Regions from separate parts of the Bowmanella yangjiangensis genome, predicted to be linked through region 2. Evidence: predicted binding sites of a transcription regulator. Region 2 holds the regulator's gene; the other holds the start of a gene.

Region 1 (8,242 bases), 230 kb from region 2:
TCCCGATGCGCAACGTCGCAAGCTAACTTTGGTGGCTTCCAGCGCCCCCGTGACGCTTGGCGTGGACGAGACCGATATGGGCGGGAAAATGGGCGGCCTGTTTTCCTATCGTGATGAGGTGCTCGGTCCTAAGCAACGTGAGCTTGGTCAATTGGCACTGGCCTTTGCTGATGCCATGAATGAACAAAATCAGTTGGGTATGGACTACGACGGCCAGCTGGGTGCCAAGTTGTTTGAACTGCCAGAGTTTCAAGCTTTGGGCTATCAGGATAACTCCTCCTCTAACTTGTTAATGAACGGTAGGGTTGAAGAAAACCAGGCTGAGCATCTAACCACCTCTGACTACCGAGTTACAATTAACGCGGTAAATGCTGGCGCACCACCGACTTTGGATGCCACGGTCGAGCTATTTAATGCCGACGGTTCACCAACCCTGGATACCAATGGCAACCCTATTGTTTACAACTTCTCTGGCGCCAATGCGTTGGTGACAGGGGCGGGGAACTGGAACAAAATTGGCGATGGCCTGGAGCTAGAGTTCCCCAGTGGCGCTTATGCTGTTGATGACAGATTTTTACTGCAACCCACGCGCAACGCCGCGTCGCAAATTGATGTAGATGTGCTGCGTGGTGAAGATTTGGCCTTTGCCTCTCCCATTAAAGCCGAAGGTAGCATCAACAACCTGGGATCGGCAGTCGTGGTATCAACTGAGGTGACTAATACCCATGTAGATAATACGGCGCCCTTTGATCCCAATACATCTGCATTTGACGGCGCAGGTGGATTACATGGCCCAGGAGTAGCGCCTGGTGGTGGTGTGGGGGCTCCTACGCAAATTCGTTTTACCGCCGCTGATACTTTTGAAGTATTGGATAGCGCGGGTACTGTTATCACTACGGTCACCGGTGCCGCGGATCTACGCAATCTGCTTGAACAAGCCAAGGGAACGCCAGGTTGGCCTGCGGCGTTTAGCCCTCCGGCTCAGGCCGATTACCCAGGTTATGATATTAGTTTGGAAGGCGTACCCAAAGCCGGCGATACTTTCTCCATAGGTTACAATACCGACGGTGTGGATGATAACCGTAACGGCCTTGCTTTGGCGGGCTTGCAGGATGTCAATACGGTTCGTCGAGATGCCAGTAAACCCTATAGTGATCAGAATGCTACAACCTTTCATGGAGCTTATGCGGATACCGTCAGTTCAGTAGGTGAAAAAGCAGCATCTGCCAATATTGAGTTAAAAGCCGCTAAGGCGATGGTTCAGCAATCTACCGATTGGTTTCAGTCGGTGTCGGGAGTCAGTCTGGATGAAGAAGCGGCTAATTTGATTCGTTTCCAACAAGCTTATGCCGCTTCTGCAAGAATATTAAGCACGGCACAGAGTCTATTCGATACTATCCTAAGTGCAGCAAGGTAGTGAGGTAACAGGATGAGAATTTCAACCAGTCAATTGTTCGACCGCGGTATCAACAATATTCTCAATGGGCAGGGAGAGCTCTCCGATACTCAGCAGCGCTTGTCTTCTGGTAAAAAGTTGCTCAGACCCTCGGATGATCCTGTGGGCGCTTCAAAGGTAATTCGCCTGACCGAAGAGCTCGATCAGATCACACAGTTTCAGCGCAACAACGAATTATTAACCGGCTCCTTGAAAGAGCAGGAAGCGGTGATGCGCAACATCAATGAAGCCGTGACGAAGGCGAGAACATTGGCTATCCAGGCGGGTAGTGGAGCGATGACGCCGGAAAGCCGGGCTGCTATTGGTGTGGAAATTGCGGAAATTCGCGACCAGGTGTTTGACCTGATGAATTCGAAAAATGCCGCAGGTGAATATATTTTCGCCGGCTATCAATCTAAGTCCCCGGCCTTTGTGTATGACCCCAGTGCGACGGGCAATAAATACTATTTTCAGGGCGACGAAGGAACAACCAATTATCAATTGTCTCCGTCGGTGCAAATTCAGGGAAATGACTCAGGCAAATCCGTGTTTGAAGATGTGTTTGCCCGATTTAAGGCATCTGTTACTGCCACTACCGCTGCCGATGCTTCCATGAGAATCAGTGAGCAGAACGATTTGGACCGCTTTCACAAGCAGAATTACGATGCGGTTACGCCCGCCAATAATGATTATCAGATCCAAGTGAATCCGGCTGGCGATCAGGTTACGGTGACAAATGTTGGTACGGGAGCCAATCTAGGCACTTTTAATTTTACCTCTGGGCAACCTTTTACTTTCAATGGACTGCAGTTCACTATAGATGGTGCGCCTGGTGATACCCTGGACTTTTCATTGAACCCGCCTGAAAAGAAAAATCTCGCGCAAACATTAGATGATTTTTTTGTTGCCCTGGATGATCCCGATATTCCCCAGCAGGATTTTCTGGTTGCCTTAGATGATGCCATTATCGGTATGGACAACGGTTTAAATGCCTTAGGTGCAGCTACCTCCGGCGTGGGGGGGCGATTAAATGTGTCGAGCGCGGTTTATGAATCCAATCTGGATTTGGAAATTGCGACCAAGGAAGCACGATCTGTGGTTCAGGATGTCGACTATGCCAAGGCGGTATCCGATCTTAGTCGCCAGGAGACGGCGCTGCAGGCAGCCCAGGCAACATTTTCACGGGTAACCAGCCTGTCTCTGTTTGATTATGTAAGATAATGCCGCGCTGGAGGGCGCATGACTCAACTGAGTAATACGTCATCTAGCGTGAGTTTTGTAAGGTAAATACAGGTTTTGTTCTGTTGGTGGCTGGAGTAGTAACTCACATACAAATCTTTGCCACGTTTGACGAGGCCTGGGTAGCTGGTGTCGCCACCAGAGGGAAAAACATGCAACAAAGAGGGTTTCATTGTTGCTATCTCTAATAATACCAGTGCAGTCTTTGGGCCAGGTTGTTGCCAGATTCGTCCAGCCAGAATTACGTAGTTTTTAGACAGTTTCAACATGGTTGGTCCGCCCAGATAAAAACCCAAATCGTGCCAGGTCCAGCGCCTATAAGGCGGTTTGGATACCCCAAACTGGGCGGTACAGCTGTCGGCGTCTCGGCGCAGCAAAACATGGGCTGTACCATCATCACTAAAGTACATATCACTTTCGTTGGGATAACCCTTTCGTTGTTTTCGCTGGCTGAACAGGTGCGGTTCGATACATTGAAAAGTTCTGCGTGGAAAGCCTGCGTACAACCTGGTGTTCTGCGCTTCTCGGTTGTAACCCACGCCATAAGCCTTGTCTTGGTGCCATCGTATACGCCACAACCACCAGTTTTTGTCGCCTAATGGCTTGGCTGTTGACCAACTCTTTCCATCTGGTGTTTGCCAACTGTAGGCCTGTCTATACATAGGCTCTGGTTGGCCGTTGTATACCTTGGCATAGGCGAGCAAAAGCAGTTTTCCATCTGGTGTCAGGGATAATTTTGGATCGCGAAGATCAGCCCCTGGCATGTTTACCTGTTGATGACGAATCAGCTTCCCCTGCAAATCCAAATACAACAGCCTGATTACGCCATCTGGACTGATATGGTTGGTCGCTTCCCGGAAACTACACACCAACATGCCATTGAATTCGCATAAATCGGTAAACGCATTGTGTTGGGCTCGCTGCCATATACAAGATTGCCACTGTTCACGCATTTTTCTTTTCTAACCCAATTTTCTAGAAAGTTATTGAAACGCAAGTTGTTTCGGAATGCAAAGGCGGCAAGTTTTTTCCGCTTTTTTGCCGGGGTGGCAAAATTTTTCTAAAGGAGTTTGCCGGGGCGTCGATAACCTTAAGCGAGAGAGCCAGTAACACTAACTTTTTAACCAAAGTTATTGTTCTTAAAGTGTTTTTAACCTTCGGCGTGAGCCGGATGCCAGCGACTGCTGGACTGAGAGTGTAGGAGAGGTTTATGTCCTTATACGTTAACACCAACGTTTCGTCTATCAATGCGCAACGTCAATTGTTCAACTCCGGATCAGCATTGAATGTCTCATTCGAGCGTCTGTCTTCTGGTTTCCGTATTAACCGCGCTGCTGATGATGCCGCAGGCTTGCAGATCACTGATCGTATGACCTCGCAAGTCCAGGGGTTGAATCAGGCTGTGCGTAACGCTAACGATGCAATTTCACTGACCCAAACTGCTGAAGGTGCTTTGCAAGAAATTACTACTTCTTTGCAGCGTATCCGTGTGCTAGCGGTACAGTCACAAAATGGTATCAACAGCTCAGCTGACCGTGCTGCACTGCAAAAAGAAGTATCTGCGCTGAAATCTGAGATTTCACGTATTGCCACAACCACTCAGTTTGCTGGTGTTGATTTGCTGAAAGGCGGCTACTCAGCGGCATTCCTGGTCGGTGCAAATGCTGGACAGACTATCTCTGTTAACCTGTCAGCGAATAAGCTCGGTATCGGCGGATTCAGCGCGACAGGCTTGGGTCTGGCTGCGACCAGCGTGGCAACTATTGGCGGTGCTTCTACTGCCTTAGGCACTATAGATGACGCAATTTCTGCGATTGGAGGCATTCGTGCTGACCTGGGTGCCTTACAGAACCGCTTCCAGTCAACCATTCGCAACCTCAGCAACATCTCTGAGAACGTGGCGGGTGCCCGTTCACGGATTCGTGATACTGACTTTGCAACAGAGACCGCTGAACTGACGCGCAACCAGATTATCCAGCAAGCCAGCACCACGGTGCTATCGCAGGCTAATCAGCGTCCTCAGGCAGCCTTGCAGTTGCTGGGATAAGCAGATAAGCAGATAAGCATTGAGCCGATGCCAGGAGGTAGTGTCGATGGGTCTTGGTTCAATGCGTGATTTCGCTCAATCTCTCCTAACGTAGAGCGATTTGACCGGGGGAAACCCCGGTCTGTTTCCCTTCCGGTAGTAAGAGTAACATCCTGAAAAACCAAGTGTTTTTCGGGATTTTATGCGTTTCTAAATTTTTTCCTAAAGTTTTCATCCGATTTGCTCGATAACCTAAGCATAAGCACTGAGTAACAAAAATAAAAACAGCTCAGATGCAGGATAAGCCAATAAAAACAAAAAGATAGGCTTATCTAAAGTCAGATAACTAATAAAAATAACAAGTCTGGCTTGAATATTTATCAAGTTAGGAGAAAAAACATGAGTCTATATGTAAGCACCAACGTCTCGTCGTTGAACGCGACTAGACAGTTATTCACGTCAAATATGAATCTGAACACCGCTTTTGAGCGCTTGTCTTCGGGATTTAGGATTAACAGCGCCAAAGATGACGCGGCAGGTCTACAGATCTCAGATCGTATGACTTCTCAGGTCATGGGATTGAACATGGCAGTACGAAATGCCAATGATGGTATATCTCTGGCACAAACTGCGGAAGGCGCAATGCAGGAGATTACCACAGCACTGCAGCGTATCCGGGTATTGGCTGTTCAGTCTCAAAACGGTATCAACAGCTCAGCTGACCGACTGGCGCTGCAAAAAGAAGTCTCAGCACTTAAACAAGAGATCAGCCGTATCGCAATCACTTCGCAATTTGGTGGAGTGAATATTCTTGATGGAACCTATTCCGCGGTGTTTTTGGTAGGTGCCAACGCCGGCCAAACCATCAGCGTAAATATCTCACGTCCAGGTGGTTTTACACCTACAGGTCTGTTCGGTGCTGGAAATGATGTATCTGTAGCCAGTGCAGCAGAGGCGTCACGCGCATTGGGCCTGGTAGATCTGGCGATTTCCACTATCGGTGGTGAGCGTGCTGACTTAGGTGCCATTCAGAACCGCTTTCAGTCAACCATACGCAACCTGAGTAATATCTCTGAAAACGTATCGGCGGCAAGATCGCGTATTCGTGACACAGACTTTGCCGTTGAGACGGCAGAACTTACCCGCTGGCAGATTATTCAACAGGCCAGTACCACAGTCTTAGGCCAAGCCAATCAAAGACCTCAGTCGGCTTTACAGTTACTGCAGGGATAATAGATGGATTGGATAGTGGCCGACTGACAGGCTCGATGCCAGGAGGTAGTGAGAGGTTTGAGGTAGGCCATCAAACCTGTCAGAACGGCCAGAGCTTTCGCTCACTCACATGATTTACAGGTTGAGGGACCTGCAAGCCATGAGTCAGTTTCCTGACTACATAGAAATAATTGCACATGTCGTGCCAAAAATTTTTAAGTACATAGCCAAATATAAAAAAAACAATATCAGGCGCAAAGTTAGGAGAAAATCATGAGCTTGTATGTAAGTACTAACGTATCGTCATTAAATGCTACGAGGCAGTTGTTTACTTCCAGTAGCAATTTAAACACTGCCTTTGAGCGTCTGTCTTCGGGTTTTAGGATCAATAGCGCCAAAGATGATGCTGCAGGTCTGCAGATTTCTGACCGAATGACATCCCAGATCATGGGGCTGAATATGGCCGTGCGTAATGCTAATGATGGTATATCCCTGGCGCAGACAGCTGAAGGGGCTATGCAGGAAATTACCACAGCACTACAGCGAATCCGAGTACTGGCGGTCCAGTCGCAAAACGGTATTAATAGCTCATCAGACCGTTTAGCGCTGCAAAAAGAAGTTTCTGCTTTGAAGCAAGAAATCAGCCGAATTGCTGTTACATCACAGTTTGGTGGAGTGAATATACTGGATGGAACCTATTCAGCGGTATTCCTGGTTGGTGCCAACGCAGGCCAGACTATTAGTGTAAATATTTCCCGTCCCGGAGGATTTACCCCCACCGGGTTGTTCGGAGCGGGTAATGATGTCTCAGTTGCCACGGCCGCAGATGCATCGAGGGCATTGGGCTCAGTAGACATGGCTATATCTATCATTGGTGGTGAGCGCGCAGATTTGGGTGCGATTCAAAACCGTTTCCAGTCAACGATTCGTAACCTGAGTAATATTTCAGAAAACGTATCGGCGGCAAGATCGCGCATCCGAGACACAGACTTTGCCGTCGAGACGGCAGAACTCACCCGCTGGCAGATCATCCAGCAGGCCAGTACAACGGTATTGGGACAAGCAAACCAAAGACCACAATCAGCATTACAGTTGTTGCAGGGCTAAGTTTAAAAAGGTGTTTGAGAGGGTAGGAAATGAGAGGCCGACCCAGGTAGCCCAAGCGGTTACCAACTTGAAAGCTTATACGGATCATTCTGTATAAGTTCCCCCTACCCCAGCTCGCTGGGGTAGGGGAAGGAAGAAAACGCCGACTGACGGACTGAGAGTGTAGTTTTGGTTGAGAGGCCAGTTTGCATTCTCTAACCCGCAGTCGGACCGAAACCGAATTTGCTCGTTCTCCTAACTTGAGCAAGTTGGCCGGGTCATCTGACCCGGCTTTTTTATGGTCGTCAAAAAACAGACAAGCCATAAAAGAACCACGCATATTGTTAGCACCATCCATGCCATAATTTCTAGCTGCTTAGCTTTTTTTGCGAAAAAGAGCCATGTTCACTATGGGGATTTGACGCGTTTTCTATATTACTCCTGCTCCCAAGTCAAAAAAGTTATTCCCAAAACCTCCATGTAGTGACTACTTATAGTGGTTTTAATCTTTTTAAATCAAAGCGTTGAAACTTTTTTTTAAAAAAATAAAAAAAATCCTAAAGGCTCTCAAAAGTCGGCCGATACCTATAGTTGAGGGGTAATTTAAGTTTTGAATTTTGACCTGGCGTCAATGTTCAATCATGAGGCAGCCCAGAAATGGGTTGAAATGAGGCGAATCTACTCTGGTATGAGGGTACCAGGATAGATTCTCAGGAGGTATCTTTATGACTCTATATGTAAACACCAATGTGTCATCATTGAACGCCCAAAGGCAGTTGTTTAATTCAGGTAATGCACTTTCAGTGTCTTTTGAGCGACTCTCTTCTGGCTTCAGAATCAATAGGGCTGCTGACGATGCGGCTGGTCTGCAAATATCAGATCGTATGACTGCGCAGGTTCAGGGCCTGAATCAGGCGGTTAGAAATGCAAACGATGCCATTTCTCTGACCCAAACTGCAGAAGGTGCACTATCAGAGATCACTACATCACTGCAGCGTATTCGTCAGTTGGCGGTTCAATCACAGAATGGTATCAACGGTTCTGCTGACCGTGCTGCTCTGCAAAAAGAAGTATCAGCGCTTAAAGCTGAAATTTCACGTATCGCTACTACTACCCAGTTTGCTGGTGTGGATTTGCTGCAGGGCAACTATTCTGCAGCGTTCCTGGTAGGTGCGAACGGTGGTCAGACAATTTCTGTTAACTTGTCATCTACCAATCTAGGTGTGAATGGTTTTAGTGCTACA
Region 2 (8,242 bases):
CAAGGCTTTTTTAATTATCAGCCCCATTCCGCCCTGATGGCCCATACTGCGATCCAGCGTTGCCAGAGCCATAGTGGCGGGCAGAATAAACAAGGAGTCAAACTTGGTTGGGCACAAACTGTCCAACACTCTGTCGGCAGTCAGGTTCTTATGCGCCAAAAACACATCATACAAACTGGAGGAGAGTTCTTCGGAATCCACACCGAAGTAATAGCTAAGCGAAGCATGGGGATCGGTATCGACCAGCAATACCTTTTTGCCCTTTAGGGCCAATAAGGAACCTAATGTCACTGTCGTCGTGGTTTTACCTACCCCACCTTTTTGGTTCGCCACTGTCCAGACAATCACAACTCAGCCCTTACAGGAATAGAAGCCAGCCCGCCTCAGGCAGGCATCTCGGCCAAAATATGCGAAGCAACATCACCCAAAGCCAGACTGGCTGAAGACAGTCCAGCAGCCGTCACGGCCTGAGGCATTCCGTAAACCACACAAGATTTCTCGTCTTGCGCCCAGATAGTCGCACCACGTTGCTTAAGAGACCGACAGCCTTCACGACCGTCTGCACCCATACCGGTCAAAACAACAGCTAATAGATCGCCGCCATAAACCCGACCCAGTGAGGCAAAGCTTAAATCGACACTGGGCTTATAGGTAATATTGTCCAGACCAGGGTCATCCACAATACGAATTCGACATGAGCGGCTGGTGCCGTCGACCAACATCTGCTTACCACCAGGGGCCAGATAAGCACAGCCGGGTTCAATCAGATCGCCGTTTTCAGCTTCCTTAACCTTAATCTGACAAAGATTATTCATCCGCCCGGCAAAGGCCGTGGTAAAAGTGCCCGGCATATGCTGAACCAGGAAAATAGGATAAGGAAAGTTCGCTGGCAACTTGGTTAGAATAGTTTGCAGTGCCACTGGGCCGCCGGTGGACGCGCCAATGGCCAAGGCGGAATAGCGTTTGCCGCTGGCTTTAGGTGGACGAACAGATTCAACGCTAACCGTTGGCTTTGTCTCTGCAGCCCTACTGTCTCGCAAGCTGGCAACCGGGCTGGGTGTTGTCCTAAGTAAACTGGGTCGGGAAAATGCCCGGCGTCTGGCTAAGGCTTTAACACGCTGCTGAAGCAAACTAATGGCTTCTTGCCGCTCTTTAGCAATATCCTCGAACTTCTTCGGCAGAAAATCTAATGCACCGGCATCCAATGCATCTAAAGTAGCTTGAGCACCGTCTTTGGTTAAAGAAGAAAACATTAAAATCGGCGTCGGATTACTGGCCATAATGCGCTTCACCGCACTAATACCATCCATGATCGGCATCTCGACATCCATGGTGATCACATCAGGCCGCAATTTAGCGGCCATATCTATGGCTTCCTGGCCGTTTTTGGCCTCTCCCACTACCGTCAGGCCCGGATCCTGGTTGAGGAAATCAGAAACCCGTCTACGAAAGAATGTCGAATCGTCGACAACCAGAACCTTGTATTGCATCAGTTAATTGCTTTTTTTGTCTTTAAGGCCTTTTTCGCATAACGCTTTAGTAGGCTTGGAATGTCCAGAATCAATGCGATACCGCCGTCACTGGTAATAGTCGCACCAGCCATACCTGGCGTACCTTGCAACAATGCGTCCAAAGGTTTAATTACCACTTCTTCCTGACCAATCAGGGCATCTACGACAAAACCTACTTGTTGGGTGCCAATCTGCACTACCACAACATGACCTTTACTGCGTTCAATCTGTACTTTTCCTTTACTACGATGCAACCATTCCTTCAGATAGAACAGCGGTATCGCTTTTGAACGAACAATCATGGTGAGCTGACTATCTACCGTGTTGGTCTTGCTCATATCCACATTAATAATTTCGCTCACCGCTGCCAACGGCAGCGCAAAGGTTTGCTCACCGACAATAACCATCAGGGTTGGCAATATCGCCAAGGTAAGCGGTACCTTAATCTCCAGTCGTGTTCCCACACCTTTTTCGGAATGGATATGCACAGTACCGTTTAGCTGGTTGATCTTGGTTTTCACCACATCCATACCCACGCCACGGCCGGAAATATCCGAAATTTCTGTTTTGGTAGAGAAACCAGGAGCAAAAATCAGATTGAAGGCTTCCACATCCGACATACGAGCGGCCGCATCGACATCCAACACGCCACGTTTAATCGCGATGTCCTTGAGTTTGTCAGGGTCCATCCCTTTACCATCATCTTCGATGGTCAGTAAAATATGATCGCCTTCCTGAGAAGCTGACAAGGTCACTGTACCTGTGCGTTTCTTGCCTGATGCTTCTCGTTCATCGGGCATCTCAATACCGTGATCAACAGAGTTTCTAACCAAGTGCACTAAAGGATCAGCCAAAGCCTCGACCAGGTTTTTATCCAGATCTGTCTCTTCACCAACCAGATTAAGGTTAATTTCCTTTTTCAGGCTGCGAGCTAAATCTCTAACCACCCGCGGGAATCGACCAAAGACTTTCTTGATGGGCTGCATGCGGGTCTTCATCACCGCACCTTGCAAATCACCCGTTACCACATCCAGGTTGGCAATAGCCTTGGACATGTCTTCGTTATTCAGGTTAACCCCAAGGCTTAACAAACGGTTACGTACTAATACCAATTCACCGACCATATTCATTATCTGGTCCAGACGTTTGGTATCCACCCGCACTGTGGTTTCCGCAGGCGGTGGAGCAGCCGCAGCTTTCTTATCTGCGCCTCGTAAAGCAGTACTAGCAGCCTTATCCTCATCTTCGTCTTCAGCGGCTTTGGCAACCGGCTTGCTGACAGGTTTAGCTGGCTCGGCTTTAGCCACCGGCGCACTGGCAACTTTGGCGTCGGTTTTAGGTTTAGCAGCTTCAACTTTAGCCACAGGTTTGGCATTGGCCTTTTCGGCCCCTGGCCCTTTGCCGGAACCATGTAACTGATCCAGCAAAGCTTCAAATTCATCGTCAGTAATATCGTCGCCGTCTACCGGTTCTGAAATAGGTGAGGCAGGAGCAGATGAAGCAGCCTGTTTTTGTGCGTTAAACTTGCCTTCACCATGCAACTGGTCCAGAAGGGCTTCGAATTCGTCGTCGGTGATATCTTCATCACCCACATTCAAGTCTATTGCAGGTGCCGTTGTATTGGCTGCTGAAGGGCCACCGGGGCCATGAAGTTCATCAAGCAAGGCTTCAAATTCATCTTCGGTGATATCGTCAATGCTGCCACCAGTTGACGCTTCACTACTAATCTCGGGTTCAGGAATAGGTTCTGGTTCGGGCTCGACAGGAGTACTGGCCACCTCATCTTCCGATTCAGGCTTACTTAAACGATGCAGGGCTTCAAGTACCTCGGGGGCCGCCGGTTCCAGTGGCTCACGGGCTTTGACGTTAGCGAACATTTCATTGATGCTGTCTAACGCTTGCAGGATGACATCCATCAATTCTGCGGTTACCTGACGCTTGCCGGTACGCAGAACATCAAACACGTTCTCCGCACCGTGACAGGCATCGACAAGTTCTGTCAGTGACAGAAACCCGGCACCACCTTTGACGGTATGGAAACCACGAAAAATGGCATTGAGCAGGTCAGCATCTTCAGGATTATTTTCTAAATCAACCAGTTGCTCTTGCAGCAGTTCGAGAATTTCTCCCGCTTCAACCAGGAAGTCCTGCAGGATATCCTCATCAACGTCAAAGGCCATGCATCAATTCCCCTTAAAACCCTAAGCTTGAAAGTAGATCATCAACGTCATCCTGACCAGTTACCACATCGTCCCGGCTAGCCGCATCAATGATTGGCCCTTCGGCCATTTCCTTGCTGGCCTCTTTTTTAGCTTGCTTGGCATCTTCGTCGATCTCAGGCTCGCCAAACACCGTTAGCATATGCACTAAGCTATCTTCTACTTCTTTAACTAGATCAATAACTTTGCGAATAACTTGGCCGGTGAGGTCTTGATACCCTTGTGCCATCAGCACTTCGGTCAGTAGCTCATTGAGTTTGGCAGAATCGCCGCTGGCCTGGTCAAGGAACTTGTCCATATCATGGCAGAGGGCTTTAAACTCGCCCAACTGTAGCTGCCGGGTCATGAGCTTCTTCCACTCAGGCAAGATACCGTTTATTTGGGCATTCAAGCGTTCTGCAATTGGCATACTGGTCTCAACCGCATCCATAGTGCGGTTGGCAGCATCTTCAGTGGTTTCAATGACGTAATTGAGGCGACTCTGCGCGTCAGGAATATCTTCCTGCGCCAAATCCGCGATACGCGCATCTAATTGAAAGTTATTCAGGGAATCGTGCAGCTGGCGGGTCAGCTTACCCACCTCGGCAAAAAGTTCCATGGAATCCGCCATAGTGATGGACTCCAATAACTGTGCCGCTCCCTGATTATCTCCCTGCTCAAGCAATGCCACCAACTGGCGGGCATCCTCAAGCGAAACAGGAGCTTGCTCGGTAATCGTCATTAAGGCGTTCCTTATGCGTTAGGATCCGCCAGGGACTACCCAAGGCGCTCAAATATCTTTTCGAGTTTCTCTTTTAGCGTGGCTGCGGTGAAGGGCTTCACAACATAGCCATTAACACCGGCTTGGGCCGCCGCTACGATCTGCTCTTTCTTCGCTTCCGCCGTGACCATCAGCACGGGAGTATGTTTGAGGTTGTCATCGGCTCGGATAGCGCGAAGCAGGTCGATACCCTGCATTCCCGGCATGTTCCAGTCCGTAATGACAAAATCAAAATCCCCCTGTTGCAGCATGGGCAATGCGGTACTGCCGTCATCAGCTTCCTGAACATTGGTAAAGCCCAGGTCTTTCAGTAAGTTCTTGATGATACGTCTCATCGTCGAGAAATCGTCGACAACAAGAATTTTCATGTTTTTATCCAAAACTGCCTCCAGTGAGGATTCAACCAACTGTTATTCTTATTAAATTTTATTCCATTTGCCAGCTTTGCATGCGAGTTCTAAGTCTCAACATGGCTTGGCTATGGATTTGACTGACCCGAGACTCACTGACTTCAAGGACTTCGCCGATCTCTCTGAGGTTCAGTTCTTCGTCATAATAGAGTGAGAGCACAATGGCTTCCCGTTCAGGCAAGGTAGTAATAGCATGGGCCAACGCTTTTTGAAACGATCCTTGTAACAAATCATCAAAGGGTGCATCCGTCCCTCGTGTTTGCTCAGTACTGATTACATCCTCAGTCACCCCAAGGTCTTCTATACCTACCAAACGACCTGCATTCACTTCATTGAGCATCTGGTGATATTCATCCAGGCTAACCTGAAGCTTAGCGGCCACATCGGCATCACGGGCATCTCCGCCAGTTTCACGCTCTACAGATTGAATAGCCTCAGCGATAGCGCGACTATTTTTATGCACAGAGCGGGGCGTCCAATCACCTTTTCGAATTTCATCCAGCATGGCACCCCGTATGCGAATGCCTGCAAAGGTTTCAAAACTGGCACCTTTAGAACCGTCAAAGTTTTTGGCCGCTTCCAGCAAACCAATCATGCCAGCCTGAATCAAATCGTCAACCAATACACTGGCAGGCAGGCGAGCCATCAGGTGATGCGCGATACGTTTAACCAGCGAGGCGTGTTGCTCAACCAGCTTGGTTTTACTATCGAATTGCTGATAGGCGGCTGCTTTATTATTCACTCTTTATCTCTGTGGACCGCGGAATTCTGATTTACCAACTGTTCCAGGAAAAATTCTAAGTGCCCCCCCGGCTGGGTAGGAATTGGCCAACGTAGCGCCTGCTTGGCCAGATTAGAAATAGCCACAGCAGCTGGAGAGCTTGGGTAAGCCTCCACTATCGACTTCTGACGACGCACCGCTTTACGAATATTTTCATCAAACGGAATGGTGGCCACTAATTCCAAAGCAACGTCCAGGAAACGGTTAGTTACTTTGGACAGTTTAGCAAAGAGTTCCTGACCTTCACGGACGTTACGCACCATGTTGGCAACAATTTTAAAACGAAACACACCATGGTCACGGTTCAGTATCTTAATTAGCGCGTAAGCATCGGTGAGCGAGGTAGGCTCATCACATACCACCACCATGATATCCTGGGCTGCCCGTGAAAAGCTCAGCACCATATCCGAGATACCGGCAGCGGTATCTACAATCAACACATCAATTTTGCTGCGCAGTTCGCTAAAAGCGCGGATTAAACCGGCATGCTCCGTGGGCGTTAGTTCTGTCATGGACTGCGAGCCCGATGTCGCCGGAGCGATTTTCACGCCATACGGGCCTTCAACCAAGACTTCTTCGAGCAGGCATTCACCTGACAACACATGGGAAAGATTCTTTTCGACCCGCAGGCCCAACATAACGTCGACGTTGGCCAACCCCAAGTCGGCATCCAAAACCAGAACCCGTTTTCCTTGCTTAGCCATCGAAATAGCAGTGTTCAGCGTGATGTTGGTTTTTCCCACCCCGCCTTTGCCACCGGTGACGGCGATAACTTTAATGAGATTGGGCTGGTTCATTCGTCTTAAGCTACTCGCTTGATCCTCAATCATAATGATACTGCTGAGTTTACAACCTGCTGAGTTCTTGTGGGAGTTAAAGCATACTGCTTAAACAGCCTTGCTGCACAAGAAATTATGTACTTGGCATCAGCCACTTTAATGTCCTCGGGTACTTTCTGTCCATCCGTCAAATAACCGACGGGTAAACGATGCTCCAAGGCCAGGCTGATGGCTTCGCCGAGACTGTAACACTCATCCAGTTTAGTGAAAATACAACCTTGCAAAGAAATCTGCTGATAAGTTGCCAACTGGTGCTCCATTACTCGATGTTGAGCATTAGCAGCCAGCACCAGATAATGTTTGATATTAGCATAGGATGATTGAGTCAAAGTATCTAACTGTTTGATTAGTCTGGTGTCTCTTTGACTAAATCCGGCGGTATCAATCAATACCAGGCCCTTATTACGGAACTGGTGAAGTAAATCGGATAATTCCTCCGCACTGGCGGCTTTCTTGACGGTACAGCCGATAATCTTGCCGTAAGTAGACAATTGCTCATAGGCCGCAATGCGATAGCTGTCGATGGTAATCAGGGCAACCTGATTAGCACCGTGGCGTTGTGCATATTGCGCGGCTAGTTTGGCAATAGTGGTGGTTTTACCTGTACCTGTTGGCCCCATCAAAGCCACTACGCCGCCTTTGCCCAGAATATCATTCTGCGTGGTATGCAAACGGTTGGCTAACAGCTTGAGTAAGAAAACCCAAGCATCTCGCTCTTCGCATTGGGCGGGCGCATAGGAAACTACCTGCTCGGCCAGGGACGGGGTAATGCCCATGCGAACCAGCTTGTCGATAAGATAACCATGCAAAGGCCTGGCCTGCTGTCTTTCCTGCTTTATCAGTCCCGCTACCTGGAATTCCAGCACATTGCGCAGAGATTTCAGCTCCTGACGGATATCATTCAGTTCTGCGTCATCATGCCGTGTAACCGGCGCACTTTTTGGACTGGCAGAAACGCTCTGTTCAACCACAGGTTGAGCCGCTGGAGTCTGCTGGCTTTGTTTTTCTAACAGTGCTTTGAGGCTATCTGGTCCTGAGTCACCGATGATCTCGCTAAGGCTGGGAGTTTTGGGCAGACTGCTGGCTGCAACTTTAGGTTTAGCGATGACATCTGCGCCGGATTTAGGAGCTGGTGTTTTTCTTACCGGTTCACGATCATAGGCCGCCACTATTTCGATACCATCTGCCACTTTCTTGTTTGACATAATGACTGCATCGCCACCCAGTTCATCTTTGACCTGAGCTAAAGCGTCGCGCATATCTTTGCCATAGAAACGTCTGATCTTCACATTTACCCCCTACGTCAGCTTACTGGCCTACGGCACTGACAATCTTAATCTGTTTGTCGTCAGGAACTTCCTGATAAGACAATACGTGCAATCCTGCGATGGCGTGTTTTAGGAACCTGGACAGTACCGGTCTCAACATACCTGAGGTCAGAAGTACTGCGGGCTCTCCCGCCAGTTCTTGCTGCTGTGCGGCATCCGCTAGAGATTGTTGCAGTCGCTCAGCCAGACCAGGTTCGATACCGGCTCCATCGCCACCACCCGCCTGTAACGACTGATGCAACATCTGTTCCAATTCGGGTGCCAAAGTAATAACAGGTATTTCTTTGCTGCTGCCGTTGATTTCCTGGGTGATCAGACGCTTAAGAGCGATACGCACGGCGGACACCAGCACGTCGGGATCTTGACTCTTAGGCCCGTATTCGCACAGCGTTTG

The links. Region 2 encodes FliA, which starts transcription of late flagellar genes. Its sites were predicted from a motif close to CTAAAGNTNNNNNNNNNNNNGCCGATA; they were not measured.
Region 1: KJY73_RS04720 (flagellin N-terminal helical domain-containing protein) is a predicted target of FliA. The motif match lies at 3,735-3,761, and genes of this name have one in related genera.

The regions. Positions count from the first base shown of each region.
Region 1 is NZ_JAHDJU010000001.1:1,051,445-1,059,686, forward strand. Features, by position in the region: gene flgK (flagellar hook-associated protein FlgK) at 1-1,417, shown strand, start outside; gene flgL (flagellar hook-associated protein FlgL) at 1,430-2,656, shown strand; gene KJY73_RS04715 (hypothetical protein) at 2,680-3,627, opposite strand; gene KJY73_RS04720 (flagellin N-terminal helical domain-containing protein) at 3,885-4,721, shown strand; gene KJY73_RS04725 (flagellin N-terminal helical domain-containing protein) at 5,100-5,933, shown strand; gene KJY73_RS04730 (flagellin N-terminal helical domain-containing protein) at 6,186-7,019, shown strand; gene KJY73_RS04735 (flagellin N-terminal helical domain-containing protein) at 7,724-8,242, shown strand, end outside.
Region 2 is NZ_JAHDJU010000001.1:825,318-833,559, reverse strand. Features, by position in the region: gene KJY73_RS03785 (ParA family protein) at 1-348, opposite strand, end outside; gene KJY73_RS03780 (protein-glutamate methylesterase/protein-glutamine glutaminase) at 384-1,490, opposite strand; gene KJY73_RS03775 (chemotaxis protein CheA) at 1,490-3,691, opposite strand; gene KJY73_RS03770 (protein phosphatase CheZ) at 3,705-4,451, opposite strand; gene cheY (chemotaxis response regulator CheY) at 4,487-4,870, opposite strand; gene KJY73_RS03760 (RNA polymerase sigma factor FliA) at 4,917-5,642, opposite strand; gene KJY73_RS03755 (MinD/ParA family protein) at 5,639-6,511, opposite strand; gene flhF (flagellar biosynthesis protein FlhF) at 6,508-7,809, opposite strand; gene flhA (flagellar biosynthesis protein FlhA) at 7,829-8,242, opposite strand, start outside.